DNA from 4 places in the Nostoc sp. 'Peltigera membranacea cyanobiont' 213 genome. Region 1 is predicted to be linked to each of the others. Evidence: predicted binding sites of a transcription regulator. Region 1 holds the regulator's gene; each other region holds the start of a gene.
What was found. Region 1 encodes NtcA, which controls nitrogen genes in cyanobacteria. Its sites were predicted from a motif close to TNTGTANNNNNNNNTACANA; they were not measured.
Positions count from the first base shown of each region.

Region 2: CDG77_RS12550 (SAM hydrolase/SAM-dependent halogenase family protein) is a predicted target of NtcA. The motif match lies at 3,520-3,539, and genes of this name have one in related genera.
Region 3: glnA (type I glutamate--ammonia ligase) is a predicted target of NtcA. The motif match lies at 2,061-2,080, and genes of this name have one in related genera.
Region 4: CDG77_RS27390 (cell division protein SepF) is a predicted target of NtcA. The motif match lies at 6,569-6,588, and genes of this name have one in related genera.

Region 1 is NZ_NOLI01000010.1:65,768-73,697, forward strand. Features, by position in the region: gene CDG77_RS05040 (DUF3084 domain-containing protein) at 1-1,162, opposite strand, end outside; gene ntcA (global nitrogen regulator NtcA) at 1,331-2,002, opposite strand; gene fabI (enoyl-ACP reductase FabI) at 2,384-3,160, shown strand; gene hisB (imidazoleglycerol-phosphate dehydratase HisB) at 3,242-3,883, shown strand; gene CDG77_RS05060 (ABC transporter ATP-binding protein) at 4,035-5,024, shown strand; gene CDG77_RS05065 (SLBB domain-containing protein) at 5,524-6,987, shown strand.
Region 2 is NZ_NOLI01000035.1:48,993-56,922, reverse strand. Features, by position in the region: gene CDG77_RS35400 (hypothetical protein) at 1-177, shown strand, start outside; gene CDG77_RS12555 (CPBP family glutamic-type intramembrane protease) at 370-2,886, shown strand; gene pirA (arginine synthesis PII-interacting regulator PirA) at 3,307-3,462, opposite strand; gene CDG77_RS12550 (SAM hydrolase/SAM-dependent halogenase family protein) at 3,573-4,376, shown strand; gene CDG77_RS12545 (GUN4 domain-containing protein) at 4,373-5,038, opposite strand; partial or broken gene CDG77_RS39095 (IS982 family transposase) at 5,256-5,345, opposite strand; gene CDG77_RS12540 (alpha-L-fucosidase) at 5,489-6,853, shown strand; gene CDG77_RS12535 (ATP-binding protein) at 6,892-7,930, opposite strand, start outside.
Region 3 is NZ_NOLI01000007.1:13,018-20,947, reverse strand. Features, by position in the region: gene CDG77_RS03375 (ferritin-like domain-containing protein) at 1-1, opposite strand, end outside; gene CDG77_RS03370 (hypothetical protein) at 202-402, shown strand; gene glnA (type I glutamate--ammonia ligase) at 514-1,938, opposite strand; gene apcB (allophycocyanin subunit beta) at 2,295-2,804, shown strand; gene CDG77_RS03355 (TlyA family RNA methyltransferase) at 2,952-3,770, shown strand; gene CDG77_RS03350 (Calvin cycle protein CP12) at 3,767-4,027, opposite strand; gene CDG77_RS03345 (GTP-binding protein) at 4,226-5,572, opposite strand; gene CDG77_RS03340 (hypothetical protein) at 5,683-5,988, opposite strand; gene ilvD (dihydroxy-acid dehydratase) at 6,365-7,930, opposite strand, start outside.
Region 4 is NZ_NOLI01000139.1:11,062-18,991, forward strand. Features, by position in the region: gene CDG77_RS27370 (heavy metal translocating P-type ATPase) at 1-620, opposite strand, end outside; gene CDG77_RS27375 (hypothetical protein) at 1,313-1,696, shown strand; gene CDG77_RS27380 (DEAD/DEAH box helicase) at 2,070-4,784, opposite strand; gene proC (pyrroline-5-carboxylate reductase) at 4,919-5,740, opposite strand; gene CDG77_RS27390 (cell division protein SepF) at 5,850-6,461, opposite strand; gene CDG77_RS27395 (YggS family pyridoxal phosphate-dependent enzyme) at 6,828-7,496, opposite strand; gene pipX (transcriptional coactivator PipX) at 7,493-7,771, opposite strand.

The DNA of each region.
Region 1 (7,930 bases):
ACTCTATCTGCTTTTCTCCCCTGACGTAGTTCCCAGCCGAGAAAATTCGCACCACATATTCTTGACCATCGCTAATCTGCTTGCTCAATTGGTCAACTCTATCCTGAGTCACACGCAGTAGCTCTACATTTGCAGGATTTGCCCCAGGCTCACTTAATTCCAGGTTGGCATTGCGATTGGCTTCTTGTAAAAGTTGTACCACAGCCTGACGAGCAGCAGCCGGTTGGGTAACACGAATTACAGCAGCAGATAGAACTTGACCGCGAACTAAGGCCAGCTTACCTAGACGCAGGTCACGGTAAGACTGATAATATTTCTCTAACCTTGCAACTTCCAGTTCTAGTTGTTCCTGTTGTGCTTCCAATTCTTTTAGGCGCGATTCCCGTTTGGCAATCACTTCCTCTCGGACTGCAACTTCTACATTCCGCTTTTGAATTAATTGATCGAGTTGGCCAATTTTTTGATCGCGCACTTCTATGGCTTCTTGACGGTTAGCAAGTTCGAGATCGCGTTTTTCAATCGCTGTTTTGGCTTCGTCAATGGCTTTTTTCGCTTCAGCGTACAGTCGTTGTCGTTCTGTCTTTAGTAGTTCAACTGCCGCCTGTAGCTCTTTCCTCTGACTGGAAACGCTTTGCAACTGAGTTATAGCTTTTTGGTACTGAGTTACAACTTGTCCCAGCTGACCTTGAGTGCGTTGCAGTTGAGTTTGAGTTTGGGCTTGTTGACTAATGGTGCGGTTCAACTGAGCTTGTGTTTGGAGTTGTTTGGCATTTGCCGCCTGCAAGGATTGATTAATTACCTGCAAGTCTTGTTGTGCTTTTGTTTGGGCAAGTCTAGCTTGATTTAGCTCGCTTTCTACCTGACTTTTCTGAGTTTCTGCGGTTTTTAGCTGTTCCCGCTTCTGTCTGAGGTCTGTTTGAATATCTTCTAATTCAAAGACTCCCTTTCGCAAGCCTTCGTCGGCAGCGAATAAAATTCCTAACGTTGATGCTGAAATCAAACCGCCCGTAAAAATAGTTACTACTACAGCAGTATTTTTCGGACGAAGCTTAAAAAGTGAGAGGCGAGCTTTGCCAACTCGTGTGCCGATGCGATCGCCCACGGTGGCAATTACGCCTCCCAAGATTAAAATTGCTGCGATGAGGATGTATCCGGTGGTCATCTTTAGCTACCGAAATCCTTCCAGATACAGCCTACTACTTTTAAGCATTGTCTGGAAAGAAGTGGAAATTGGCAATAGCTGAAATTATTCAATTTTAGATTTACCTCTAGCTATTAGTGTCATCTTTCAAAATAGAACACGCGCCGATTCCCCTTTCTCCCATTGATTTTATGTGAATTGCCTACTTAAGGTAACAGGTTTATGCACAGTAATCTTCTTTTTGTGGATCGAAATCATCTTCTTTTCACGCAAATCCCCTAGTAGCCTAGTAACGGTAACACGAGTTGAACCAATTGCTTCTGCGATCGCCTGATGAGATAACTTCAGATCGATAGTGATCCCATCAGCACAAGGAACGCCAAAATCTCGACAAAGAATTAACAAAAAACTCACCAATCTGGAACCCATATCTCGGTGAGCGAGAGTTTCAATCATCATCTCTGTTTGTAAAATGCGCGAAGACAGACCCCGCAGCATTAACATTGATAATTCTGGATTTTCCTTGAGTGCTTGCTCTACTTGTTCAATTGGGGCTGACAGTAATTCCACAGGCGTAAATGCAACCGAATGGTAAAACCGATCCGACTTATTTCCTGTCAGCAATGACAAAACACCAAAAACACTATTTTCCCGAAGCAATGCTACTGTTATTTCCTCTCCTGCCTCGTACACCCTAGAAAGTTTAACAGCACCTTTCAAAAGAAAATAAACTCGTTCGGCAGGATCGCCAGGAAAAAAGATCGTTTTATTGCGTTCAAACGTTTCCACAACTGGCGGAAACGCCCCGGTCGCCATCTGACGAAATACATTTGCTAGGGCTTTATCTTGTGTCACGATCATCTCCCTTCCCCTACCCAATGCCGGAAAAACAAAAACTGATTACCTAAGAATACACCTGAAAAATGAATAAAGCACCGTCAACCTTTCTGTACTTTCCTATACTCAAACAAATCACTTCATAACTCTTTGTTTATAATGATACATAATTGTTGATCCTTTCAGCTACTAATTGTTGATAAGTAGTTCCAATAGCTCTATTAAAAAGGGTTTTTTAAAGAACAAATAAAGATATCTTGAGAAAATCTTTAGGAAAAATCAAGATTTTTACACGCAGCAAACACTCTTACCAATATTCATTTTTGCAAATCCTGTATAAAACAAAGACAAAACGTGCCTCAGATTCTAGTATGCTCCTAATGATCGATCGCATTAATAATTTCTATGCTAAATCTGACTGGAAAAAATGCTCTTGTTACAGGTATTGCCAATAACCGCTCGATCGCCTGGGGCATCGCCCAACAGCTGCATAAAGCCGGAGCAAACCTTGGTATTACCTACCTGCCGGATGAACGCGGCAAAATGGAGAAAAAAGTTGCGGAGTTGGTAGAACCCCTCAACCCAAGCTTATTTCTTCCCTGTAATGTCCAAGATGAGGAGCAGATTCAATCTACCTTTGAGACAATCCGCGAACAGTGGGGGAAGTTAGACATCCTCATCCATTGTTTGGCTTTTGCCAGCAAAGACGATTTGACTGGAGATTTTAGCCAAACCTCTCGTTCTGGCTTCAACACTGCCTTAGAAATCAGTACCTATTCGCTGGTGCAGTTAAGTGGTGCAGCTAAACCTTTGATGACAGAGGGAGGAAGTATCGTCACCTTGACATATTTAGGTGGTGTCAGGGCAATCCCTAACTACAACGTTATGGGAGTTGCCAAGGCAGGATTAGAAATGAGTGTGCGCTACCTAGCTGCTGAACTAGGGCCGCAAAATATCCGCGTCAATGCCATCTCCGCAGGCCCCATCCGCACCTTAGCATCTTCAGCAGTGGGTGGAATTTTGGATATGATTCATCATGTAGAAGAAGTAGCTCCCCTACGCCGTACCGTCACTCAGTTAGAAGTGGGGAATACTGCCGCTTTCTTGTGTAGTGATTTGTCCAGTGGGATTACCGGACAAGTTCTATATGTAGATGCAGGATATGAAATTATGGGAATGTGACACGATAAAGTTAGGAGTTATGAGTTATGAATTTTTAACTCCTCACTCCTAACTCCTAACTCCTAACTCTTTCCATTCCCTATGCAAACAACTAATCGTCAAATTAATTCAAATTACGACCAGTCAACAAAAACTCCCCGAATTGCCACTGTTCGCCGTACCACTGGTGAAACTGATGTGCAAGTTACCATCAACCTCGATGGTAGAGGAACTTGCACAGCAGCAACAGGCATTCCGTTTTTGGATCACATGTTGCATCAAATTGCCTCCCACGGGCTGATTGATATAGATGTCCAAGCCAAGGGAGACTTGGAAATTGATGACCATCATACCAATGAAGATGTAGGCATTACCTTGGGTCAAGCTTTCAACCAAGCACTAGGCGACAGAAAAGGTATTGTCCGCTTTGGTAATTTTCTTGCACCATTGGATGAAGCCTTAGTTCAGGTAGCGCTAGACTTTTCTGGACGGCCTCACCTCAGCTACGGCTTGCAAATTCCTACCCAACGTGTAGGAACCTATGACACCCAACTCGTGCGCGAATTCTTTGTGGCGATCGCAAACCATAGCCAAATGACACTGCACATTCGACAATTGGATGGTATTAATTCCCATCACATCATAGAGGCGACATTTAAAGCCTTTGCAAGAGCAACACGGCTAGCGGTAGAAATTGACCCCCGTCGTGCTGGCTTAATTCCCAGTTCTAAAGGCGTTCTATGAAGGGAGTCACATGGAGCATTGAGCATAGGGCATTAGTTATTCCCCCAGTCCCCAGTCCCCAATAATTGACACACCGCTCGGTGATGGTTATTATCAGGCTACTGGGTAACTTGTAATTAATACTAAGCTGGTAATTAGTGGTTGAACCGAGATGAAGTCTGTTGCAGATGACCCTGATTCTCAACTTAATACGGCAGAAACTCCGCCAGTAGTCCTAACTTCTGAGTTGCGAAAAGTCTATCGCACTGGTTTTTGGCTAAATCAAAAAGTCGTATCTCTCAAAAGCTGTTCTTTAACAGTTTACAAAGGCGAAACCTTTGGTTTGCTAGGGCCAAACGGTGCTGGTAAAACCACCCTTTTAAAATTGTTGCTGGGAATTATTAATCCCACATCTGGGCGGGGATTATTATTGGATAAGCCAATAGGCGATCGCAGTGTTAAGCAGCATATCGGCTATCTGCCAGAAAATCCCTATTTATATGACTATCTCACTGGCTGGGAATTTTTACAGCTAGCTGCTGGACTATTCCAAATTCCCCAAAGTGTCCAACGCCAACGTATTCCCCAACTGCTCGAATTAGTAGGTTTATCCCAAGCTGATGCTCGTAAAAAGCTGCTACGCCGCTACTCAAAAGGAATGCTACAGCGTGTCGGGATGGCACAGGCGCTAATTAACGAGCCAGATTTGGTTTTTCTCGATGAACCTATGTCTGGTCTAGATCCGGTGGGACGCTACCAAATGCGGGAAATTATCCTGGCGTTAAAAGCTGCTGGGAAGACGATTTTTTTCAACAGCCATGTTCTTAGTGAAGTAGAACAGATTTGCGATCGCATTGCCATCCTCGCTCAAGGTGAATTAATTTGCTCTGGTTCCCTGAATGAACTTTTAGGCGTAAACAGCACATATCACATAAAAGGTCAAGGTGGTGACTGGGAGATTCTTAAAAAATGGATACCCACTCTCAAATTTGAACGTGATGGTTCTTGGCAAGGTACACTACAGGACGACTACTATGATTTCCTCGCTAGTGTTCGTCTTATGGAAGGTAAAATTATTGCCATGAACTTGTCCCGTTACTCCCTAGAAGAGTTTTTTATTCAACAAATCGAAAGAAAAAATAACAATAACTTAGTTAATTAATTTCGTTGCCAAGCGGTAAGTTATAAGCTCGTTTGAGCAAAAAAATCCAAATTTTTTGCATTTTTGAGTTTACTTTGTCAAGTAAATCTACAAAAAACCAAATTCCGATATCTTATTAAAGTTATTTGTATTTATTTGATGAACTTGCTCATAATATTGATATTAGTAGCAGATTCTAATCTATAGTTCAAATGTCATCAAATTGACATTGACAAGCAAATTTTATTAGTAAGTACTTTATTGGTTAACGGAGAATTTCTTGTATAAACTATGTTTATTTGCGTAATTACTAATGTTTTGTAATAATTCCTATATTCAAGTTTGCTTAACTTTAAATTAACTTCACTAAAAATTCAAATTATATAAACAAATTTCCTCCGGAAAATTACACTTTTCGAGGAAAATAAGAGTGTCGGGGAACTTGAATACTTAGGTAAAGTCAAAATAAAAATGTTTAGACAGTACTTTATTGATCGTAGTTTCAAAATATCAGGTAAATATGCTTAACACAAGTTTGTTTAAATTTTTAACTCAGCCAGTTGTGGGTGTAGCTTTCTTAAGTGCTGTCAATGTCGTTGTGCCATTTGTGAGTCTAGCTCAGGGGCAACCACTACCACCAACTACACAATCACCAAGCCCACAAACACAATTAGATACTAATTATTTATTAGGAGGCGGCGATCTCATCCGTGTAAACGTATTTGAAGTACCTGAATATACAGGTGAATATCAAGTTCCTCCAGGTGGAGCAATAAACCTACCTTTAATTGGCAGTGTATCAGTTCTAGGACTAACAACTGAACAGGCTTCCGATGAAGTTGCCAAAAGATATGCTCGCTTCCTTAAACGTCCCTTAATCTCAGTCAATTTGTTATCGCCTCGTCCCATCAACATATTCGTTGCTGGAGAGGTGACACGTCCAGGAGCTTACACCCTGAACTTGAGCGGAGGAGCAGGGAACAATCCAGGTGTACAATACCCGACTGTATTAGCCGCATTGACAACAGCGCAGGGAGTAACCCTAGCTGCGGATGTTACCCAAGTTCAATTACGGCGTAAAATAGGACCTTCTTCAGAGCAAACTGTTACTGTTAATTTGAAGGAACTCATCCAAACAGGCAGGTTAACACAAGATATTACCTTGCGCGATGGAGACACCATAGTTGTGCCAACTGCTACCAACTTCAACATCGCAGAATCCCGAAATATATTTGCATCTAACTTTGCCGCCAGCCAAACCACACCCCGCACAGTAACAATTATTGGTGAAGTTAACCGTCCCGGTTCGTATCTTGTCACTCCAGGTAACACAGATACCCAGGGGGGCGCAAATAGTGGCACTTCCACTCCTACAGGTCTGCCAAATGTGACGCGGGTAATTCAACTAGCTGGGGGAATTACATCACAGGCTGATGTTCGTAGTCTTAAGTTACGCCGACCTACAAGAACTGGCTCAGAACAATCTATAGATATTAACCTTTGGCAATTATTGCAGAGTGGTGATGCTAATCAAGACATCATTGTGCAAGACGGAGATACGATTGTTATTCCGACAGCAACTGAAATTAACCCCGCAGAAGCTACTCAATTAGCTACTACCACTTTGTCTCCTACACGCATTCAAGTTGGTGTAGTAGGTGAAGTTAAAAAACCAGGGTTAACAGACGTTCAGCCGAATAGTTCTTTAAATCAAGCTATACTCGCAGCTGGCGGATTTAATGATGCCAGAGCTAGCAGCAGTGCTGTTGATTTGATTCGCCTCAACCCTAATGGTTCTGTCACGAAACGGATAGTAAAAGTGGATTTTTCTGCTGGGATTAATGAGCAAACTAATCCCATACTCCGCAATAATGATGTCGTGCTAGTCAACCGATCTGGTGCAGCTAAGACTGGCGATACCGTCAATACTATAACTGGACCTCTAGGGATTATCCTTAATCTCCTGAACTTGTTCGGACTCTAGTTTAAGATAGAGATGTGAATATTGGGGGCGTAGATAAACCCTTTCCGTCCCCAAAATTACACTATCTATAAGTCAAAGCTTAATAGTCAAGACTTAATAAGCAAAGACACATTTAATTTTTCAAGCTTAAAACCTTAGAGGTTGTTTGAAAAGTATTTCTCTGTCATTTTAGGCACTTTTAGATCCCCCCTAACCCCCCTTAAAAAGGGGGGAATCGGAATCAAAGTCCCCCTTTTTAAGGGGAGAAACTGCGGTGCGGTCTTGGGGTCTCCCCAAGTGGAGCATGTGGAGTGGATTTAGGGGGATATAGAACTTTTGATACCGATAAGAGGACTTTTCAAACATCCTCTTACAGTAAGGTTTTAAAACTCCAAAAAGTACAATTTAGACACCCGACAGCTTATAGCCCTATTTAATTATTGATTAGAAATAAAAAAGCTGAAAAAACTTATAACTACGTACTTTTGCTCTCTGCATCTCCTCACTATTTTATTTAATTCGGATTGCTATAAGAAACAACTATAGATAATGGGAAATGGGACTATTAAATTCCCTCTTGTACTGCCTTTTGAGGGCAAGAATAAATAATGATGCGTTTATAAATAAATGTGTAGAGTCATATTTTTACAGAGAAGCAGGCTACAGGAAGCCGTCTCTTATTCCAAAAAAAATTCTAAGCAGTTCTCGTACTCTTACGGACAAGCAAGCTAGACATCCCTCGACCACAGGATAAGACAATATTAGGGTAGAGAACTATACAAGTGGCTTAGTTTTGGCGCTTACTTACTTAAAAACTGTCTTTTTTGTACTAATTCTGTAATATTTATCAGTAATATTACTAAGTGGCAAGTGCTGTACACATAATAATTTTACTGGAAATTCTTAATCTGCTATTAAGAGGCTTTTTCAAACTTTGTTTTGGCTACTCTGATTCTTATGATAA
Region 2 (7,930 bases), on a different contig from region 1:
ATGCCAGTTGCTACAACGGAGGGAACCTCCCTTCGGGTTCACCAGTCGCCTACGGCGGGAAACCCGCCTACAGCGCTGGATTCACCGCAACGCACTGGCTCCTCTACAATACCTAATTTCGTTCAAAAATCAAATAGTAATCCTATATTATGTTTTGCAGTTGCAGTAATGGTATGACATGAGATTGAGCTATTATCTCGGCATAATTAGTTATAATTATCACAGTCATTGCACCCCACACGCCAGTTATTTTGCTTAATCTCCTCACGTAATTTTTGGAGAGAGAAGACAACGTATAGCTTTTGTGGAGTGGGGTTATTGGAATTTAAGAAGTAATCAAGCGGATATAATATTAGTTACTAATAATATATGATTTGGCGTAGATTGAATCAAAAAATAAGGCTAGTATTTCCGATATTCTTACTTATAGTATTTATAGTAGTAATTGCATCCCAGAGACTCCCCGCAAGAGAAGCACAGCTAGTACAACAAGAAAGCAATTACGCGATACATACTCGACAAAACTTTAATCAACCTGGTTTTTATCCAGTTGCACAAATTCCATCGGCAAAACTTTATAAACCTGTTGGCGACTGGGTAGGAAGGTTAATCTTACCAACAAAACAGCAATTACAAGATGGTTTAGATTGGGTATGGATGGAAGTGCAATATGCACCACCTACAGCACAAAATTTGCTAGGAAAGATTGTGCGTTTGGAGTGGAAAAAGAATGAAGATTTGCTTGCTAAAGTTAAAGCTGTAACGCGAGATATAAACTTCACTTCGGAAGTTATTAAAAGTCAAAACCAAGGTAATATTCATCCTTTTCGACTAAATGGAGTTCGTCAGGTAGGGATTTTACGTTCTTTGGCAGGTGCAAATCCTAATGATGATGCAATTGTTGCTTTGGATGCAGATACAATTATTAATGCAAATGCAGAAAAATCTATTTTGCAAATTGAACGCGAACCTGTTATGGCAACTGGTAGATTTTATGGGTTGGTGAAAATAATTAACCCGGTTACATCTAATCTTTTATCTACAAAAGATAAACAAGATAGCGATTATTTTTCTGTCCAGCACTATAACCCTAACTCAAATAAATTTGATGGTATTCAAGAAACTATTCGTATTCCCCAACAAGTAATAGATACACGAAACTTTGCGCCTTCGAGTTCGCAGCAAATCGAAAAATCACCTGCGGGTGAAGATGGTTGGTATATTTATGGTGCTAAAGATGCAAATGCCGTATTTACAGTAAACGCCCTTGCACCTCGTTCTCTGTTTCAAATTCAACCCCGTCAAATCATCACTGGGAAGGAATTAGGGCTAAATTATATCCAAGAGGTAAATTGGCAAAATACCGAAAAAAATAAAGGTAAATTCAATACTGCCTTGTTAAAACCTGTAGAAACATCTATATCAAAATGGCAACAAGGCGATAAAGCGATTGTACTACACTTATTCGGTGGAATTGGCGGACGTAAAGCTGAAGCGATCGCAGTACCTTATACTATCACCGGACATTTTGCTTTTGGAATTGCAGAAGTTGTCCGCGACGAGTTTACTAAGGAATTACGTTTTGAGACTAAATACCATCAAATTTATGCCCATAACCCTGATGGAATTATTGCCGGAACGCATACATGGGCTGATTATATGGGTAATTTGCAACGTGGCTGGCTGGCAACACGTCCAGTATCAGATATTCTGATTAAATTCGACCCTGTAACGCAAGATTATGATTTTGATGGTATTAAACTTTCGCCTTTAGAGCAATTTCAGCAACAATTACAGGTAACAATGGCACGTTATCGCGTTGGCGATGGTACTGGTGGGGCAATGGTATCACCTGGTACATCATGCGTCCAAGACTCAAGCCAAGCACTTTATGCCGCGATAATGGCAATTAAAAACCAAGTTGCTACAACTCCTCAAATTCAAACTTGGATAGGCAAAAACCCTAATCATCCGCAAGCATTACGCTTTCAGCAGCTAGTTGAATTAGGTAAATCTTTAGAACAACAATTAGCGCCCTTGGGGATAATTCGTGCTGATTGGCAGAGTCAAGCAGGTATACTCGCAGGTACGGGAATCGGAGAAACGACGGAACCATTTCAAGATCGTAGTGTTTGGGCTGGTTTGACAACATGGCGAACAATAATGCCACGACAAGCACACGACGATCTCGCCATAATATTTTTCAAACATGGTGCAACTATGCAAGTATTGCGAACCAATCAAGTAGGTGGTTGGCAATCCGATATTATACCCATTGCACCAACAGTCTTTTTAGGACAATTTCAGATTCCCTTTACTAATATTTCACCACTTTCAGTTATTTTAAATCGTGTTCTAGCGTCGTTAGTACTTCTTACACGACAAGATTGGTTAGTTCTTGTTTTACTGCTGATAGTTTATAGTATTATTGCCATACCTTATGGCTGGAAATTTGGGTTTTTACAGATAAACATTTGGTCTGCAAATTGGATTGACAAATGCTTATTAATGTTGCGTTGTTTGTTTACACCTGCGATTATTGAAGAACTCTTTTTTCGTGTTATTTTGCTTCCTCATCCTAGCGAAATAACCAATTGGTTAAGATGGAGTTTATGGGCAATTGTGAGTTTAGTCTTGTTTATTTTATATCATCCATTGAATGCTAAACTATTTTTTAAAGCTGCAATTCCCACATTCTTTAATCATGTTTTTCTTACTTTAACTTCATTGTTGGGAATTATCTGTACTGTTGCATATACCTTAACAGGATCTTTGTGGGTGATAGTTTTAATCCACTGGGTTGTAGTAGTAATTTGGTTAATTGTTTTTGGAGGAATCGCAAAATTAGATAAAAATGAAAAAGATCGGCTAAGACAAGAGACGTGAAAAATCACTACAATAATTAGTCTTTTGTAGAGACGGCGATTTATCGCGTCTTTGTAATCTAGAATTTTCATCAAAAAACCTTAACCGAACTGTATTGTCTCGCACCTAATGCACCGTATTACAGCGTATTTCAAGTAAATGAAGTACATGGGCAACACGCTTGGGTTAAGGGCTACTGGCAAAAATTTTGGGTTTTTGAGACGCGATAAATCGCCGTCTCTACAAGTATTTTGGTCTTATCTGAACTGTATTGCTATATGGGTAGGGGCACAGCCATGTTCCATCTATATCTCAAGTCGCATAGCGGAGCGTTAGGCTAAAGCCGTAATACACCCTAATTTATGATTTGTCTCACCCTAAAAACAAAAAAAACCCGCTACGGCGGGTTACACAACAAACTAAGAACAATGAAAACTTGATTTAGCTGGAATACCTCATTTCAGCTTCCAGTTGACGAATCAGTTGTTCGTCGCCCTTTGCTCTGGCTACTTGCAGGCGATGCTCTAGGCTTTTTTGAATATTCTCTCTGTGGGCTTCTTGTGCTTTCCTTGCACTTTGTAGTCTACCTTGATTCATAGTGATTACCTTCTTAATTTTTCACTTTATGTCTTCTATCCTTAACATAGCACATATTTTGTAGCTGTTGCTACAGAATTTTATAACTTAATGTAGATTTTAACAAAAAAATGTCTAACAAGCAGATAGATCGACAACGACTCATGACTTTTCTAAGCGATTTCGGCGATCGCGATATCTATGTAGGCATAATGAAGGGAGTCATCGCCCAAATCAACCCCAGACTGACAGTAATAGACTTAACCCACCAAATTCAGCCGCAAGATATCGCCGCAGCCAGGTTTTGCCTGATGAATGCTTATCCCTATTTCCCCGTAGGGACAGTGCATCTGGCAGTAGTAGATCCGGGTGTGGGAAGTAAACGACGAGCGATCGCAGTAGAATTTGCTCAAGGGTTTCTAGTCGGCCCAGATAATGGTATCTTTAGCGGGGTACTTAGTCAAAGCCCTGCGATCGCAGCCGTCGAACTTACAAATCTTAACTATTGGCGAACTTCTCAACCAAGCAACACTTTTCACGGTAGAGATATCTTTGCACCAGTAGCAGCTAGTCTTGCTAGTGGTGTCCCCCTCAAACAGCTAGGACAAGAAATTGATCCAGCAAGTTTAGTCAAACTTGATATAGACGAGTGCCAGCAAACAAGCAACGGTGTAGTGGGTTGCATTCAATATATCGATCGTTTCGGCAACTTAGTCAGCAACATTCCAGCCAGTTACGTACAAGGCAAAACTTGGTATGTGCAAGCTGCTGGATTAAGTATACCAGGTTGTAAAACTTACGGTGATGTCAGCGTGGGAGAGAGACTAGCTTTAGTTGGCAGTCACGGTTGGGTAGAAATTGCCATTAATAGCGGCAATGCTCACTTACAGTTGCAGTTAGATTGGCAAGAACCGCTTCAAGTTGTGCTAACTTAAATCCCGCACCTCGTCAGTGCCACATCTAGAGAAACGCCAAAGTTATATCCTCTCTCCACAGTTGGCAGATGTCCTGGGGGGAAAGTTTTAAAGTTTGGTTCCTTGCCAGGTTTATACTCATATCTTTTAGTTTGCTGATTATAGTTCCACTTAATCAGCCACTCACCTGTTAACGTTTGCCATCCAACCGCGTCATACATCTTGCGATAGTCGTTTTTTTGTTCCCTCAAAATCTTTTCTTGAGCGCTAAAGCCCAACTTATCATCACTGGCTGTACTCCAAAGTTTGTCAATGGTTTTCAAGTCAACACATGAAAGTGCATTCATTTCATCTTTGCTAATAGCACCCTCTGCTTGTGCCTTAGTCCCAGCAACATCTAGCATTCTCAGGTAAGTTTCTCGGTCAGATTGTTGCCAATCTTTGTTTTGTAAATATTTCTGCAACTGACTGGAATCGACATTGCGGGCTGTGGTAATTTCTACCTGCTTCAATGAGCCAGAATTAGTAGTTGTGTTAACTAAATCAGTGTTTCCTGGACTTTTGCTCTCAGACTTAGACCGTGTTAACGAATATCCAATCCAGCCCAAAACAGCAAATATACCGATAAGACTTGCTGTAATTAGTAAGGTTAGTGTCAGAACAGTCTGATTATTCTTTGCCATTTTTGGATGCTTCTAATTACTTTGAATGCCCCAGGATGAATTTAGTCTAACCGCTACTACATAGATGTATATATTGTCATATCATCTCTCTCTTATTTCTTAACAGGTCTATTTTACAATGTCATCTTTTTGGAGAGAATAAGTATTTAGTCAACCACTCAGACTTTCTTTGCAGAGTTGTTAGGGTAATTGTTTAATGATTCTAGACGTGAGAGCCAATTGATATTCCGTGTAATCGTCGATTAAAGCGCGATTTTTCTAACATATTCGCAATCAGATGATGGTCTTTCATGTACTCGCAACCTTTGACGAGATCCAGTTGTAAAATTATATATCCCTCAGTCAGCAAAATTGTGATGTTTAGACCTTTACTACTTATACTAATTATTGCAGCAATTCTAAGTAGTTTTTTGAACCTGACACCCTCTACTGCCTTTGCACAACAGATATATGAACCAACTATATGAACCAACAAATGAGTCGCTATCAAAGCATGAAGTTCCAGAGTGGTTCAAAGATGCTAAACTCGGCATTTTCATTCACTGGGGCGTTTACTCCGTACCTGGTTGGGCACCACTGACTGGCGAACAGAACAAGGTAGTTGCAGAACGCGGTTGGGAATATTGGTTCCAGCACAACCCTTATGCTGAATGGTACTACAACTCCATGAAACTTGAGGGCAGTGACACCTATAAGCATCACCGTGCAACCTACGGTGAAAATTTTACCTATGACGACTTCATCCCCACCTTCAACGCAGCCATCACACAGTGGAATCCATCCCAATGGGCAAAACTGTTTTCTAAAGTAGGTGCGCGGTACGTTGTGCTGACGACCAAACATCATGATGGTTTCCTTTTATGGCCTAGCAAAACCACAAACCAGTCAGGACGAGTGGCGGCGCGGGATATTGTGGGCGAACTGACACAAGCCGTTCGTAAACAAGATATGCGTATGGGTCTGTACTACTCCGGCGGTATTGATTGGTCTAAACAAGATACAACGGTGACAGACTTTAACACCTTGGTTGCAGCCATTATCCAAGAAAAAGCTTACGCTGAATATGCTAATGCTCATTGGCGCGAACTCATTGACCGCTATCAGCCGTCTATCTTGTGGAATGACCTTGGCTATCCTGTTGGTCAAGCAAACGAGATTATGGCTTACTTTTACAATCACGTACCTAAGGGTGTAGTTAATGACCGCTTTGATTTAGGCGGGCAATTCGGTTTACACTTCGACTTCTCCACACCTGAATACAGTCAACTCAAACAAATCGAACCAAAGAAATGGGAAAGCACAAGGGGTTTAGGTTACTCGTTTGGTTACAACCAGAATGATACCGACTTGAACATGATTTCAGTAGATGAACTGGTTGACTCATTCGTTGACATTGTTAGTAAAAACGGCAACTTACTGCTCAATATTGGCCCAAATGCCGATGGTTCAATCTCCAAACTGCAAACTGAACGGTTGCTTGGCTTAGGCAAGTGGCTAGAAGTAAATGGTGAAGCCATCTTTGGCTCGCGCTATTGGATACGCTCAGAAGATGTGTCCACTCAAGGCATCCGAGTGCGCTACACCACAAACAAAGGTAATTTGTATGCTGTCTTGCTTGATACTCCCATGAGTCAGACGCTGACAATCCCAGGGCTAATTCTGCCGAAAAATGCAAAGATTACAATGCTAGGGGCAAAAGGTAAACTTGAGTGGCAACAGTGCGGACAGAATTTATTTGTCACGCTACCGGATATGTCTACGGTGAAAAAATCACCAGCCTACACGTTGAAAATCAGCCAGATACCTCTTTCCTGAAGCTCGGATATGAAATGCTGTACTAAGTTAATTTAAAATTACATCCACCCACCAACTTCCGCATCAGTTAAAGGTTTCTCTAACTTGCTATATTCTGTCTGAGCAGCCCGTAATACGTGTTTCATCTGTACTGCTTCTCCAGCATCGGCAGCGAGGAAAGCTGCATTTAAGGCTATGTTACGGATATTACCCCCAGCTACATTTAGTCGAGCTAGTTGGAGGGCATCTAAGTCTGCGGTTGGGGTGTCGGCGGGAAAAACGCGCCGCCAAATCTCGGCTCGTTGTGTTGTATCGGGGAAGGGGAATTGCACCACAAACCGAATCCGCCGCAGAAAGGCTGTATCAATTGCACTTTTCAGGTTCGTTGTTAAGACTGCTAAACCTGGGTAGCTTTCCATCCGTTGCAATAGATAGCTAACTTCAATATTGGCATAGCGATCGCGTGCATCTTTAACTTCACTGCGTTTACCAAATAAAGCATCAGCTTCATCAAATAACAAAATCACCCCACCTTGTTCAGCAGCATCAAATACCCGCCGCAAATTCTTCTCTGTTTCCCCAATATATTTGCTAACTACCGATGATAGATCGATGCGATAGAGGTCGAGGCGCAATTTTTGAGCTAGCACTTCTGCCCCCAAGGTTTTGCCAGTGCCGCTAGCACCTGCAAATAAGGCGCTGATTCCCAATCCTCTCGCACTTTTGGCAGCAAAACCCCAATTGTTATATACAGTACTGCGTTGACGCACATGAGCGGCAATGTCTCGAAGAACTTGTTTCTGTGCCTCTGGTAATACCAAATCTTCCCAATCACCAGATGGCTCAATTCGCTGGGCGAGTTCATCCAAGCGGGGACGGGCTTGCACGCGGCAGGCATCCCATAAAATGCTAGTGATATCATTTTCTGGCGTTTGGGCTAACTGTCCTGCGGCTTCCGCACAAGCAGCCCGAATGGTTGCGGCACTTAGGTTAAACTGCTCCACTAGAGTTTTAACTTGCCCGTTCATTTGCGGTGCCATTGAACCTAATGCATCTTGCCAAACTGTACCTTGTTCTTTGCTAGTTGGTTGATGTACG
Region 3 (7,930 bases), on a different contig from region 1:
TAGATTATGTAAATTTTTGTAAATTGTGTATTTGATCCTAACTTATTTGCAACTGCTGTATTTGTGCCATGAATTGGACTATTGTCAGCAAAATAAAATATAAACTTATGTAAAAAGTAGCTTATGTTACAGAATTATTGTTATATTAGTCTTGTGAGAAAACAAAAATTATATATTCACCAAATAGAGAGGACTATGGTTATGTCTATTGCAGATAAATCTCGTGCATTAATGGTGCGCGAACATCAGCAAGTCAAGAATCGCCAACAATCAATACTGATGCGAGCTGCACAAGAACTTGGTCTTCCTGAAGAAGCATCTCACTATTGGAACCCGATTCAAGGGAAGGTAGATGCTAACACTCGGATGATTTATGGGCCTAGTCATGCTTCCATGAGCTAAGTTTCAAGAGTTTTAAGTGAATATCTCAACTGACAACTCTGGAAAAAAAGCCACCCTCTACTCTAGGGTGGCGAAACTTATTAATTTTAGTTGATGAGATCCGATCCTTAATTAAGCATCGTAGTAGAGGTAAAATTCGTAGGGATGAGGACGTAGTTGCAACTGCTTGACTTCATTACCTAGTTTGTAGTCAATCCAATTTTCGATAAAGTCTTCCGTGAAAACGCCTGATTCTGTCAAAAATGCGTGATCTTTTTCCAGTGCTTGCAACGCCAATTCTAAAGAACCTGGAGTTGAAGGAACCTTTGCTAGTTCTTCTGGAGAGAGTTCATAGATATTCTTATCTAAGGGTTCACCAGGATGGATTTTGTTTTTGATGCCATCGATACCAGCACAAAGCATTGCAGCAAATGCCAAGTAGGGGTTAGAAGTAGCATCTGGACAACGGAATTCCAAACGCTTGGCTTTGGGGTTAGTACCAGATAGAGGAATACGGATTGAAGCAGAACGGTTCCCTTGGGAGTAAGCCAAGTTCACTGGTGCTTCATAACCAGGTACTAAGCGCTTGTAGGAGTTGGTGCTGGGGTTAGTGATTGCCAATAGCGCTGGTGCGTGTTTGAGAAGACCACCAATGTAGTACAACGCCATATCGCTCAAACCAGCATACTTATCACCTGCAAACAGAGGTTTGCCATCTTTCCAGATAGATTGGTGACAGTGCATTCCAGAACCGTTGTCGCCAAAAATCGGTTTTGGCATGAAGGTGACGGTTTTGCCGTGTTTTTTGGCAACGTTCTTGATGACATATTTGTAAATCATCAACCAGTCAGCCGCTTCGATTAACTTACCAAATTTGAAACCTAGTTCGCACTGACCACCAGTAGCAACTTCATGGTGATGCTTTTCAATGGGTACACCTAATTCTGCCATTACCAACAGCATTTCTGTACGGATATCTTGGAAAGAATCTGTTGGTGAAACTGGGAAGTAACCTTCTTTGAAGCGTGGTTTGTAACCCAAGTTGGGTTTGTTCTCGGTACCGGCTTTACCAGAATTCCAAGCACCTTCTTCGGAATCTAAGAAGTAGTAGCCTTCGTTGGCAGTTTGGGCAAACCTAGCACTATCAAAGATAAAGAACTCAGCTTCCGGGCCAAAGAAAGCTGTGTCACCAAGACCAGTAGAAACCAGGTAATCTATTGCTTTTTGGGCAATAACACGTGGGCAACGGTTGTACCATTCCCCTGTGCGGGGTTCTTTGATACTACAAATTATACTTAGTGTTGGGACTTCCATGAATGGGTCGATCCAAGCAGTGTTGGGGTCGAGTACCATCGTCATGTCCGATTCGTTGATCGCTTTCCAACCCCGAATGCTGGAACCGTCAAAAGGTACGCCATCCGTGAATGCAGTCTCATCGATTTGGTTTTGGTACAGTGTGAGGTGCTGCCAAGTTCCTACTGTATCGATGAATTTGAGATCAATCAGTTGAATTTTTTCATCTTGAATTCTCTTCAAGAGTTCTTGCGGTGTTGTCATTGTTACTCCTTCTCTACCAATTTTCTAAAGTAAACCAGAATCTTCCATTGCATCCTAACCCTGCTGATCTCAATCAAGCCGTGACACACCAGAAATATCTTAAATACTAGACATTGGGGGATTTTGTAGCCTGTGCTACAGATATCTGGATTACAGGTTATATTAACCTTTCAGCAATCATCTGTACAAAACTGGAAAGTTCATCATATATGGGTCAACTTTGGCATAGAATCCTTAAATAGTGGATAGATTGTTTTTGTGCCGAATCTATTTTAAATAGCACAAAAATTTGCTGGCGCGTAAGTGCAGCCAAATAAATATCAAACCATAAATAGCAAGGATTGGGAGAAAAAAGAATGCGCGATGCGGTAACAAGTTTAATTAAGAATTATGACTTAGCTGGTCGGTATTTTGACCGGAATGCGATCGATAGCCTGAAGTCTTACTTTGACAGTGGTACAGTCCGAGTCCAAGCGGCAGCGGCGATAAATTCTAATGCGGCTGCACTTGTCAAGCAGGCTGGTTTAAAGTTATATGAAGAACTGCCAGAATTGATCCGTCCCGGTGGAAATTCCTATACAACTCGTCGTTATGCGGCTTGCCTGCGCGATTTAGATTACTACTTGCGCTACGCCACCTATGCGTTGGTTGCTGGGAATACAAATGTATTGGATGAGCGTGTGCTGCAAGGACTGCGGGAAACTTACAATTCTTTAGGAGTGCCTATTGGGCCTACGGTTCGCGGTATCCAGATTCTTAAGGATCTGATTAAGGAGCAAGTAGCAGCAGCAGGTGTGGTTAATACTGCTTTTGTAGATGAACCATTCGATCACATCACACGCGAGTTGAGCGAGATCGATATTTAGCGTATAGCTCTGGTGGCTAAAAATCGCGGAACTATACAAACAAAGTTCGCATAAGTGGAATTAACAACTATCGCACTTTGGCTTGACTGGCAAGGTGCGTTTACTTTTATTAATACAGTTTGAATCTTACCAGGAGAGTCTAGTTAATTGGCTAAACAGAGACTCGACACACTATTAGTAGAGCGAAATTTATGTTCTTCTCGCGCCTTGGCACAGAGGTTAATTCAGGCGGGGGAAGTTACTGTTAATCAGCAGTTAGTTGATAAGCCTGGTACAGAAGTTGATATTGCAGCTCAAATAAAAATTAAAGAGCGATCGCCTTTTGTTTCTAGAGGCGGTGAAAAACTTTCCAAAGCTTTATCAGTATTTGCCATTCCTGTAGTAGAGCGCATTTGTTTAGATGGTGGGATTTCTACTGGTGGTTTTACTGATTGTCTCTTGCAAGCTGGAGCTAAACAAGTTTACGGTATTGATGTTGGTTACGGACAAGTTGACTGGCGGTTGCGAAATGATTCGCGGGTGATTTTGCGGGAACGCACCAATTTACGGCAACTACGACCAGATGAGTTATATGGCGAAAATGACCCGATTCCTGATTTGGCGGTAGTTGATGTATCGTTTATTTCTTTAACTAAAATTCTGCCTGCTTTGTGGCAACTAACTCAAGCTAACCGAGAAGCTGTGTTGTTAGTCAAGCCACAGTTTGAAGTTGGCAGATCCCGTGTGGGTAAAAAAGGCGTTGTGCGAGATCCAAACGACCAAGCTGATGCTATTTTCCAGGTGTTGCAAACAGCCCATGAATTAGGATGGAAATACAAAGGCTTAACTTGGTCGCCGATCGTTGGCCCGGCTGGGAATATCGAATATCTTTTGTGGTTGGAAATGGAAAGTGAAACACCATCACCTGATTTAGAGGCAATTAAGCAGATAACGCAATCAGCAACAACTGATTTACGCAAGAGTTAAACGTCGTAGATTAGACATTCTACGGAAGCTGGATGGCGATCGCAGTAGTTTTCCAAAGAGGTTTTCTTTAATTTTGCGTGCTGTCGATCGGCTTTCTCAGCTTGCAATTCTTCCACAATGTCCCAAGCTACGGCACAACCCGCAGAATTACTACCATCTAGCTCACAAGTTGTCCGCGCTTCAGTAATCGCTTCAGTAATCGCTTCTTCAATATTTGCCGCCCCAGCAGTTTCAAATGAGTTTAAGGTAGTTGTCATGATCCTTTCACCTTTAATTTATACAGATAGATATTAGGGGATAGGGAATAGTTTTATTTCCTATAGCCTGTTCCCTGTAACCTGTTCCCTTAATCTTGCATCCCAAATTCAGAATGTCAGTCAATTGTCAGAAGAGCTTGATAGAAGTTCATAAACACTTGTAAACGGTAACAAATAATTAATAAAACTTATTTATTATCAATACTTTATGCCTAGCTCTTGTCGCAAGCGATACAGAATTGTATTCCGATCGACTTGAGATAAAATTTCTTGAATGACGCTGCTAGCACCCAACTGTCCCCAAGTGCAGCCTTTTTCGAGATACACCTGAGCGGCTTTGCCAACGGAATATGCACCATAGCCGGCGATACCAGCTTGAGCGATCGCACTGCCAGCAAAAGCAGTAATATTGCTGGGATTATCACCACTGGTTATTGCAGCCGTAGTTTTACCTAAACCCAAAAGAAAACTACTACCTAATTCCCCTAGTAGCAAACCACCAGAACTAAATAAAATCGTTTTTAAAATTTTCCCAGCTTCATAGCTAGTCATCGGCAAACCATATAATCTAGCGAGGGCGCGAATTAAAGCTAAATCGGCAACAGTTCCGCCAAGGATATCTAAGAAAGCGATGGGATTGAGCATTACTGCCAAAGCTTTGTATTTGGTAAATTGCCAAATGATATTTTCAGCTTCTTTTTCGCGTAATTCGATGGTTTTTTGAGCGATGGCGGCTTCTGCATCCCGTGCTTGGATGAGGGCATTTAAAGCTAGAAGCGATCGCCCTTCCCGATTCAGAATATTTAGAATTGTCTCTTTGAGTTCGTCTACTTGGGGTGGTGGTGTCTCCCATTCATAACTGACACGCCCATCAGGCCATTCAACCCGCACCTCCATTGCTGCTGGTTCCGCCGCCACCATCACAATTTCATCAGGTAGTAGAGGTTTCGCTTCGGGATGTCCAGCACCCAATTGTTGTAAATTTTGGTAAATCGCTCCCCGGTCTGTATCTGGATAAAGGTCTATTTTGTTAAATACTAAAATCAGGGGTTTTTGCGATCGCCTCAATTCCAGCAGTGCCTGATACTCAGTGCGCGTGATATCACCAGATACGACAAACAAAATCAAATCCGCCTGATGCACCACTTCTCGCGCCATATCCGCCCGTGACTCGCCCTCAATCTCATCTAAGCCGGGGGTATCAATTAACTCTACTAGTACCTTACCTCCTGGCTGCCAACGCACTGAACGGGGCCATTGAGTGACACCATTTAAGGGCCCAGTTTGCAGAATTTTATCTCCCAGCAAAGCATTTAAAACTGCTGACTTTCCACGACTCACCAAACCAAAAGCAGCAATTCTGATAACATTAGAGTCCAGCTTGTTGAGTGTGGAATTCAAAGCTTCCAATTCTGGTTTGATCAAACCTGCCAATTCTGGGTTAGATGACAACTGTCCTGATTTGCGAAGATATCCATACCAAGACAGCGCTTGTCTGAGACTGGCGCGGGCACGATTTAAATGAGTTTCTTGCAGATTACGCACGAAGTTAGGTTGATTCAAGGTTGGACAAACAACAGGCTACATATCCATTTTGATCTAATTCCAAGGTTGTTAGCCTGTTTTGTCAATTTAGGCAATTGTGCGATATCTATTCAGAACATGGGATTGTGTTCATTATCCCAACATTTGCGATCGCGCCAGTTTCTGCCGGTATGTTCGCACTCAGATGGATCGTCTATCCAAGGAATCGATGTAGAGTGGTGCGAGGTTCCAATTGAAGCGAAGAAGCTAGCAGTGAATAAGGGCAATAATAAGGATAAAGTTATTAATGTAAAAATGGGGAGAGCGATTAAATATCCAGTGAGTAGCACAATGTTAGTTTGAGTCCAAAAAACTGTGCCTAGTTTATTATTTTTTTGGCTAGTTTTTAAACTAGTTGTTGAATTTGAGAAAAGCATAATGCAACCCTATGAATACCAGTTTATATAGCAATCTCATTTGATTTGCCAAAGCAAGGCTGACTGAAAGCTAGCCGGATCGGGTTTTAGCTATCAGTATATTTAGCAAAAATCAAATAAGAGTTCTATATGAGTACGGATTTTTACGTAAGAACATTATTGAAGCTATGTACTCTAGTGTCAAAGGTGCAAGTGGCTACTTCTTAAAAGTTTTAATCTTTGGGCGCTAAAAAATGTTTTTCGTAAAAATATGTTGAAGTTGTGGCAATCGCCCTTACGTAAATTCTGGCAAATTTAGGGATGGTTTTTTTTGCACTTTGAATGAATTGGGAAGCCTACACCGTACCATCAGGTCAGTGTAGGTAGTTCATATCATTTAAAACAAATCTAAATCTGTCACAGCCCCAAGACTGCTAGAAGATACCAATTTGGCATATTTCGCCAAGACACCTTTGGTATAACGGGGGACGGGGGGTTGCCAGTTGGCACGACGACGGGCTAATTCTTCTTCGGATATATTCAACTGCAATAAACGAGCCGATGCATCAATGGTAATACTATCGCCTTCTTCTACAAGAGCGATCGCCCCACCAACTGCTGCTTCTGGTGCAACATGACCAACCACCATACCATAAGTACCGCCAGAAAAGCGCCCGTCGGTAATTAATCCCACCGCATCACCCAAACCAGCCCCGATAATTGCCGAAGTGGGAGCCAACATTTCTCGCATCCCCGGGCCGCCCTTAGGCCCTTCGTAGCGGATAACCAAAATATCACCAGCTTGAATCTTACCCGCCAAAATTGCATCCAAGGAAGCTTCTTCCGATTCAAATACCCGTGCGGGGCCGGTAATTACTGGTTTCTTCACGCCAGTAATTTTAGCGACAGCCCCTTCAGTTGCCAAATTACCTCTGAGGATGGCTAAATGTCCTTGAGGATACATCGGGTTATTCCAGGGACGAATTACATCTTGATTGGCGGATGGTTCTTCTGGGATGTCTGCTAATATCTCTGCAATGGTTTGACCGCTAATAGTAAGACTATCACCATGTAATAAATCATGCACCAGTAACATCTTCATGACTTGGGGAATGCCACCAGCTTTGTGCAAATCTGTAGCGACATATTTACCGCTTGGTTTTAAATCGCACAAAACGGGAACGCGAGCGCGAATAGTTTCAAAGTCATCTAGGGTTAACTCTACATTAGCAGCACGAGCGATCGCTAAAAAATGCAATACGGCATTGGTCGAACCACCCACCGCCATAATTACAGAAATAGCATTCTCTATAGATTTGCGGGTGATAATTTGGCGCGGTAAGATTTGTTTCTTGATAGCTTCGACTAAAACGAATGCTGATTTTTCCGCGCTGTCGGCTTTTTCGGCATCTTCTGCTGCCATTGTGGAAGAATAGGGTAAACTCATCCCCATTGCTTCAAATGCTGAAGACATGGTGTTAGCCGTGAACATTCCCCCGCAGGAACCAGCGCCAGGACAAGCCCGACTTTCGACTTCTAATAGTTCCTTATCGTCAATTTTTCCGGCACTGTGTTGGCCAACGGCTTCAAACGAACTAACAACAGTTAAGTCACGCCCGTTGTAGTGTCCGGGTTTAATTGTACCACCGTAAACGAATATTGCAGGGATATTCATCCGAGCGATCGCTAACATTGCTCCTGGCATATTCTTATCACAGCCACCAATTGCCAGCACACCATCCATACTTTGTCCGGTACAGGCGGTTTCAATGGAATCGGCAATAACTTCCCGCGACACTAGGGAATATTTCATCCCTTCAGTTCCCATTGAAATCCCATCGCTAATGGTAATTGTGCCGAACATTTGCGGCATCGCCCCGGCGGTTTTAATCCCAGCCTCTGCCCTTAGTGCCAGTTGATTTATTCCCATATTACAGGGAGTAATTGTACTGTAACCGTTGGC
Region 4 (7,930 bases), on a different contig from region 1:
TCTATAATCTCACCATCTAAGGGAATCTTTTCCCCAGGTTTGACGACTATGATATCTCCAATATTTACTGTCTCTGGTGGGACTTTTTTTAGTTCTCCCTCAATTTGGATATTTGCATAGTCTGGGCGGACTTCTAATAAAGCTTTGATGGAACTACGGGAACGACTGACGGCAATATCCTGGAACAGTTCGCCAATTTTATAAAATAGCATGACTCCGACAGCTTCGGGCAATTTATGAATTGCGATCGCTCCTAGTGTCGCTACTGTCATCAAAAAGGTTTCATCAAATACTCTACCTTTGAGTATATTACGCCCAGCAGTTTTTAAAACACTCCATCCACTTAATAAATAGGCAGGGATGAAAAGTAGATATTCACCTATTGAGTAGAACGTATTGTGTAATTGATTTTCAAAAATAACACCAGGCGCATATAAACTTAAAATCGCTACTAGAGGTAATATTTCATTTTTTAGATTTAATTCTCCACTACCATCGTGATTGTGGTCATGGTCATGGTTATGATTCTCATCATGATTATGAGCATGGTTATGATTCTCGTGATGGTCGTGTTCACAGTTGGAACAACCTGAAGATTCTGAATGTACTTTTTGCTTCATATTTTGTGTTTAGGCTAGTAAGTTACTTGATAGATGAGCCTTTTTCTAAATGTAATAAAAAAAATATGTTTTTACAAGTTAAGTATTTAAGAATGAGAATCTATATCAGCTTTTGGGTTAAATATTTATGCTATATTTTGATTTAAATTAGAGCTTAAATGTTGTAAAAATAGTGATAATGGTTCTCGATTCTATAGAAGAATCTTAAGATATAACTTTTGCTCTTAGTGAGCGTTATATCGCTCTGCATCAGATTTTAAAGTGCTAGAGGACTACGAGCTTTAATCTAATTAAGCTCTTATACTGACATCAAGCAAACAATCACTATCTTAGGAATACAAGTAAGCAGGCAAGAATAAATCAAACTATAATATGGAATATAAAATTAATTAAATTGTTTCTGGTTAAGTTGCTCCAGCCCTTAACACTAACCCTTAATTATTTATACCCACTTGCTGACAGCAGATTTAAATTCGCTGAAATACACAATTTAGATATTAAAGCCAGACTTTAAGCCTAGCTTGACTGCTGAATTATGCTGTAGCAAATAATTTATGTTCAAACTGGTTAGGTATGGAACTTTCTTGAGTAACAAGTGTCAAGCTAGCTAGCTATTCTTAGGGAAAATTCACTTGAAGTTTAAAACTGAATCGAATACCCTAAACTAGTAGACAATTTTCTCAAGGAAATCTATGAACAAAAAGATTCTTCTGAATTTGCTTTCCACTTCCTCAATCTTTGTGTCGATGATGTCTACACTGGTGGCATTTCATCCTGCCCATGCTAGTGGTAGTATTACACAGCGATTGATGCACACACAAGACGGTCGTACCTGTATCACTAACCCACATGGTGGAACAGATTTTGTGTGCATTCGAGATTCAGAAAGAAAGATACCCTATACCTCATCTGCACGTTCCTCGACCATTGTCACATCAGTATCAGATAAGAATATTGCTATGTTGAACTTTACTGATGAGGAAAGTGATGCTGCAATTAAGACATTTGGCTGTGACTGTCCATTGTGCGTAAATTCTTTGCGTCAGTTGCGCGGTACTGGAAACTTGGTGTACTAAGGTTGAATAGCGCTTATAGCGATTACAACTTCTGTTAAATACATGTGATTAATTACGTATAGAAGGTATACGAAACCAAAAAAGCATTTTTAACTACGTACCACTACTATTAAATCTAAATTCATTCTTGGGACAGTTTGTAGGGGCAATTCATGAATTGCCTCTACAACATCTATTTTTGCGTCAATCCTGAGAGAAAAAGACGCAAACCAATTATTAAAGACTTTCTGTTCATAAGGGACTTCCAAATAAAAAAATACTCAACTACTTCCTGTGGGGTGGGCAACATGAGCGCCTTTGTATATGAGCGGGCAGATGCCCACCCCACAAAATTGGGTAATTTATTTGTTGGAAGTCCCTAAGAAGGTTTTCTTTATTCAACCACCTCATTTACAGGGAATCTATCAATCAACTGCATCGCTCGATGAGCATTACGCTGGAAAGAGTCTGGTAAATGTGGGACGTGGGGTATTTGTGATAATAAATCCAACGTCCGCCGGAGAATTCTCACCACATCGCCTTCATCCAAGGTGGTGTTTTCGCAGAGTTCTGTCCACTCCATTCCTAGCGCCCATTGTTCGACTATGGCAATTAACTTGTTCTCTGGTTCCTGTTCCTTTTTCTCTGTTCCCTGTTCCAACCATATAGGCAAACCTACGTTATAACGCCGTTGTAGTTGGAACATTTGGCGGCGAATTCCCTGCAATTTTTTCAAGGCTTCTGTCACTTCATTACTAAGCTTAAATTTATGTACTTTGCTATCTGGACGAGGCGTTTCCATCACCAAAGCCGCTGCTGCTGCTGCTAAATGATGCGGATCTAAGTTGCCCAATTCACCACTAGCGAATACTAAACCCAACCACAATTCATTCTCACCCCGAATGGCGGCAGCAATTCGCCCTAATACTGTGGGTACTAAGTTATCTAAAGCGCCAAAGTGTTGCAGAATTAAGATTAAATTGAGAAATTCTTCCCAATGACGTTGTGAATGTTGCTCTACTTGCCCTTGCAGCTGTTCGAGTTCGGCTTCTAGTTCGATATATTTGGCGCGACGCTTGAAAAGGGTGGCAGCATTGCCTGATTGATGTAGGGGATGAGCTTCTAATTGCTCTTGGACGGCAGTAGTGCGACTGAGTTGTTCTGCTACTTCTGGTGCCAGATGCAACGATTCTATCGGATTGGGAATACGCACTGCGATCGCAAAGCTTTCTTCGTTACCACGGCGTGACTGTCCGGGTTTCAAAGGCATCTCTGGCGGTGGTAGTAAATCCGGTGACACTTCAATGCGCGGCAGTTCGGCATATAAATCTACTACATCTCCTGTAGTTGCGACATACCAGCGATTATCATGCCCCAAGCATACCAAGTAGGGAGCTTGACCAGAACCAGGCGATTTTGCCACTAACACTGCGGTTACTGGTGAAGACACCGTGATGTTTTTGCCTTTGAGACTCAACAGAGTTCCTGACACTGCGAAGTCTAACATCATCCCCAATTCTTCTTTTCTATCTTCCTGTGCTTGCTCTTGCAGGGTTTTCAATATCTGGCGTTCGACTTTCAGGCGTTGCCGCAATTTTTCATAAATAGCCAGTTCATTTTCATCAACTGCGGCAATTTGCTCGTGTAGTTGAGCTAATTGTTTTTCCAGTTCGGCAATCTCATCGTATTCTGGCCTGAGATGCAAGGTGGCCATGTACTGCCCAAAACTGCGTTCTATCAGTTCCCTGGTTTGGTCTAGGGTGTGCGTTTGCAGCAAGTTGAGTACCATGCCATAACTGGGCGTAAACTGGCTTACGAGGGGGTCTGGCTTGGATGTTCCCAAATATGCCGCTTCTTTGGCTCCTTCAAAGGGAGTTTGGACTGTCACCACATGACCTTGTTTATCCATTCCCCGGCGGCCTGCTCGTCCTGCCATTTGCAAGAATTCGGAAGCATTTAACAGGCGGTGTCCGGTGTCAGTCCGCTTGGAAAGGGTAGAAATTACCGTTGTTCGGGCGGGCATATTAATTCCCGCGGCCAGCGTCTCAGTGGCGAATACTACTTTAATCAGCCCTTGCTGAAATAGTTCTTCTACCAATGCTTTCCATGCAGGCAGAATCCCGGCGTGGTGGGCAGCAATTCCTCGGTACAGGGGTGCAATTTGTCCAGAACGTCCGGCTTCGGGATTGCGGGCTAAAAAGTCATCAATCTGTTGCCGCAAAATCTGGGATTCTTCATTATTTACCAACCATAAATCACCCACTTCCGCCACCGCTTTATCACATCCCCTGCGGCTGAAGATAAAGTAAATAGCTGGTAGCATATCCCGTTGCTCTAACTGGCTCAAGGTATAAATTATACCAGGAGCTTCCGGTCTACCACTTCTCCCCCTATCCCTTTCTCCCCCTCTACCCTTCTTCTTCTGGAGAAGGCGGGGGTTAATTTTGGTTTTGCTATCATTCAGCAAGGGAAATAACCCTTTGGGATTGCAAAAGTGAAATTCTAAGGGAACTGGGCGAAAATCGGAGTAAATCAGGTCAGTTGGGCCGTGAACGCGATTTAGCCAATCGGTGAGTTGATCGCTGTTGGCAACCGTTGCTGAGAGGGCTGCTAGTTGTACTTCACGGGGACAATAGATGATGGATTCTTCCCAAACTGTACCGCGCTGGCGATCGTTCATGTAGTGGCACTCATCAAGTATTACCGCTTCCACGTCTACTAATGAGATGCCGACTTGCCCTATAGGTGTGCCATAGAGCATATTTCGGAAAATTTCTGTAGTCATCACCAAAATCGGTGCATCCCTGTGAATGGAGGCATCTCCAGTTAACAGTCCGACTCGATCAAACCCGAATTTTTCTCGAAAGTCACGTAATTTTTGATTCGACAGCGCCTTTAGGGGAGTGGTGTAAAATACACGTTTCCCCCGCGACAGGGCGCGATAAATGGCGTATTCCCCAACTAATGTTTTGCCCGAACCTGTGGGCGCACACACGACTACGGAGCGTCCGGCGTTTAGGGACGCGATCGCATCTTTTTGAAACTGATCCAGATCAAAGGGAAATATAGCCCCTAAGTCAAGTTCTGGAGACGGTGCAGGATAATTCACTCAATCACATTTGCAACCAGATTGTTTACTATACTAACGAGTCTTTTGTCAACTTCGTTAATAGTCATTAGTCATTTGTCATTTGTCATTAGTTTTTCACAAATGACCAATGACCAATGACTAATGACTCTTTATTATTTTCCCAGTTCTTGCGATCGCTCTGTGGCAGCTTTTACTGCTTCAATTAAAGCTGAACGAAATCCTGCCTGTTCTAGTTTGGCAATTCCGGCAATGGTTGTACCACCGGGACTGGTAACGCGATCTTTGAGTTCTGCTGGGTGCATTTTGGTTTCATGCAACAGTTTCGCAGTTCCCAATACGGTTTGCAAGGCTAGTTGATTGGCAATTGCTCTAGGTAAACCTGCGGATACTCCGCCATCAGCAAGTGATTCTACTAGCAGTGCCACGTAAGCGGGCCCGCTACCAGATAGTCCTGTGACTGCATCCATCAGCCCTTCTGAGACTTCCACTACTTCGCCCACAGCAGAAAAAACTTGCTGTGCTATTTGGTGATGCTTGGCATTGCTATATGCACCCGAACAAATGGCAGTAATTCCTGCTCCCACAGTTGCGGGGGTGTTGGGCATTGCTCTGATAACTGGCAATTGCACAAATGCAGCTTCTAGCTGACTTAAAGGCACACCCGCTAAGATGGAAATAATCAGGGGTGAGTTTTCTCTATATTTAAGAATATCAATATCTGCTAATTCTTGAGCGATCGCACTGAACACCTGCGGTTTCACTGCCAAAAAGACTACTTCTTTTGCTTGGGTGAAAACCTCACTATTATCTGTCGTCACAGCAACACCATATTGCTGTTTCAAAAAATCTAGGCGTGAAGGTAGCGGTTCGCTAACTATGACTTCTGATGATTGATAAATTCCACGCGCGATAAGGCGGGATAAGAGCGCTTCTCCCATTACCCCACCACCAATTAACCCAAATTTTATAGTCATTATCGATCGTTAGTCATTTGTCATTAGCCGTTTGTCGTTTGTCATTTGTCACTATTATCAAAACCCAGGACAAATGACAAATGACAAAGGACTAACAACTAATTTAACTTTATTGTGCCATCCGGTTAGTTTCGTTACCCCAGGTTTGATTATTTGGAGAACCTGTAGGACGAGAGGGACGTGCTGGCGGTTGTGGTACTTCATGAAGAACGCCACCTTGGGTGCTAACTTGGACACAGCTTGGCGTAAACAAGAAGATGCTCTCACCGATGCGCTCTTGATGTCCATCTAGTGCGTAAGTACCACCTGCAACAAAATCTACTGCTCGTTGAGCTTGATCTGGGTCCATTATTGTCAGATTTAATACCACTGACTTCCGTTCTCGCAACGCTTGAATTGCCTGAGGCATTTCTTCAAAGGTGCGTGGTTCGAGAACTAAAACTTCCGAAATTCCGTTAATTGCTCCTGGCATACCAATCACATTCCCCATTGGCTTTGAACCTGCTGCGATATCATCTCCCATTGTAGGCACTGGTTCCCGCCAGCGTCGATTTTGAGCGGTTGCGCTCTCTTGTGGGGCTGGGGGTTGGGGATTTTCTTGCTGATACAGATTTTGGTAATTATTATTATTGTCTGTTTCTGGTTCTTCTTCGTAATATTCGTATTCCACTTGCTCATTTAGACCTACAAAGTCTCTGAGTTTGGAAAAGATGTTGTTCATTGTGTGTGTACTCTCCTGGTGCGAATAGCCTGTATTGACTTGGCTTAGGATTTATTGAGATCGGAGCGATCGCTACATCGGTGGATACTTCAGCAAGTCTTTTGCTATTTGTAACCCATACTACTGGTTTTGGCGATGAACTGACTACTTTTTGCAAAGGTCTGTGCATCGCCTAAACATAATAATGAGTCAAGATTATATCCTAAGGTTTGTCCGAAGGAAAGCTCTTTTTATCCCATTTCCCCTTGACGATTGCTCTTGTCAATACTATATCCTTTGTTTCTAATTGCACCAGTCTCTTACAAAATTCTTGTCATCAAATCCCGATCTGTATTAATACTGACCTGGAAAGCTGACGATCGAGGGCTAAGAGCGATCGCCAAACAATATTGTTCCTAATCGCACCATCGTTGCGCCTGCTTCTACTGCTAGTTCGTAGTCGCCTGACATACCCATAGATAGGTGCTGCATTTTAATGTGCGACCAGTTTTGCTCCTGGATTTCCTTTGCTAGCTCACGATTGAGATTAAACACATTCAAAATTTCCGGATCTTTTAATCCTGAAGGTGGAATTGTCATCAAACCTTGAATTTGTAAACTTTTGTATTGATCGAGTGTAGGTAAATCAGCCAAAAGTTCTGGCACACTCCAACCAGACTTGTTGGGATCTGGGAGAATTTTCACTTGCAGGCAAACCTGGGGACTCACTCCTAGCTGTTGGGCTAATTGATCTAAGCGCTGTGCCAGTTTCAAGTTATCCACAGAGTGAATCCAAGGGAATTGTTCGATGGCTTTTTTGGCTTTATTGCTTTGTAAATGTCCAATAAAGTGCCAGGTAATATCCGGTAAGTCTTGCAACTCGGCTTGTTTGCTTGCAGTTTCTTGGATGCGACTCTCCGCAAAATCACGAATTCCTGCGGCATAAGCAGAGCGAATGGCCTCGACAGGAACTTGTTTGCTAACAGCAATCAATTTGACTGAAGTTGGTAGGGAGGAGCGAATGGAAATAATACGTTCAGAAATCGAACTGCTCATTGGAAGGTGCGTTGGAAAACACTCTGAAGCTGATCGTACTCCTGAGAATGTCCACTGCGCCGCAGGGTACGTAAGCGATTTTCCAACATCATTCTCGCCTCGGTTCGTCCTATGGGCTGGAATTTAACACCTTTAACGTCATTTGCGACCAAAAAAAACAGGCGCTGGGCATAAAGCGTGGTGAACAAATCCTGGTTCTCATCAACCATACAGATTTTGTAGAGTAAACCCCAAGTTGGATGGTTTATGTAAGTTTCTGCGTATTCTGGATTCATTTAAGAGTCAAGGTGTAGTCAAGGTGGGAGTATGTATATCTTTTCGCAGTGAATTCCAAACATTCAGACGATAATACCAACATTCGTCAGAATATTTGCTTAAAATGCAAAACTGCGGTTACGAAGACCTCGATCTAGTTTCTAATTGGCAGATGAAGC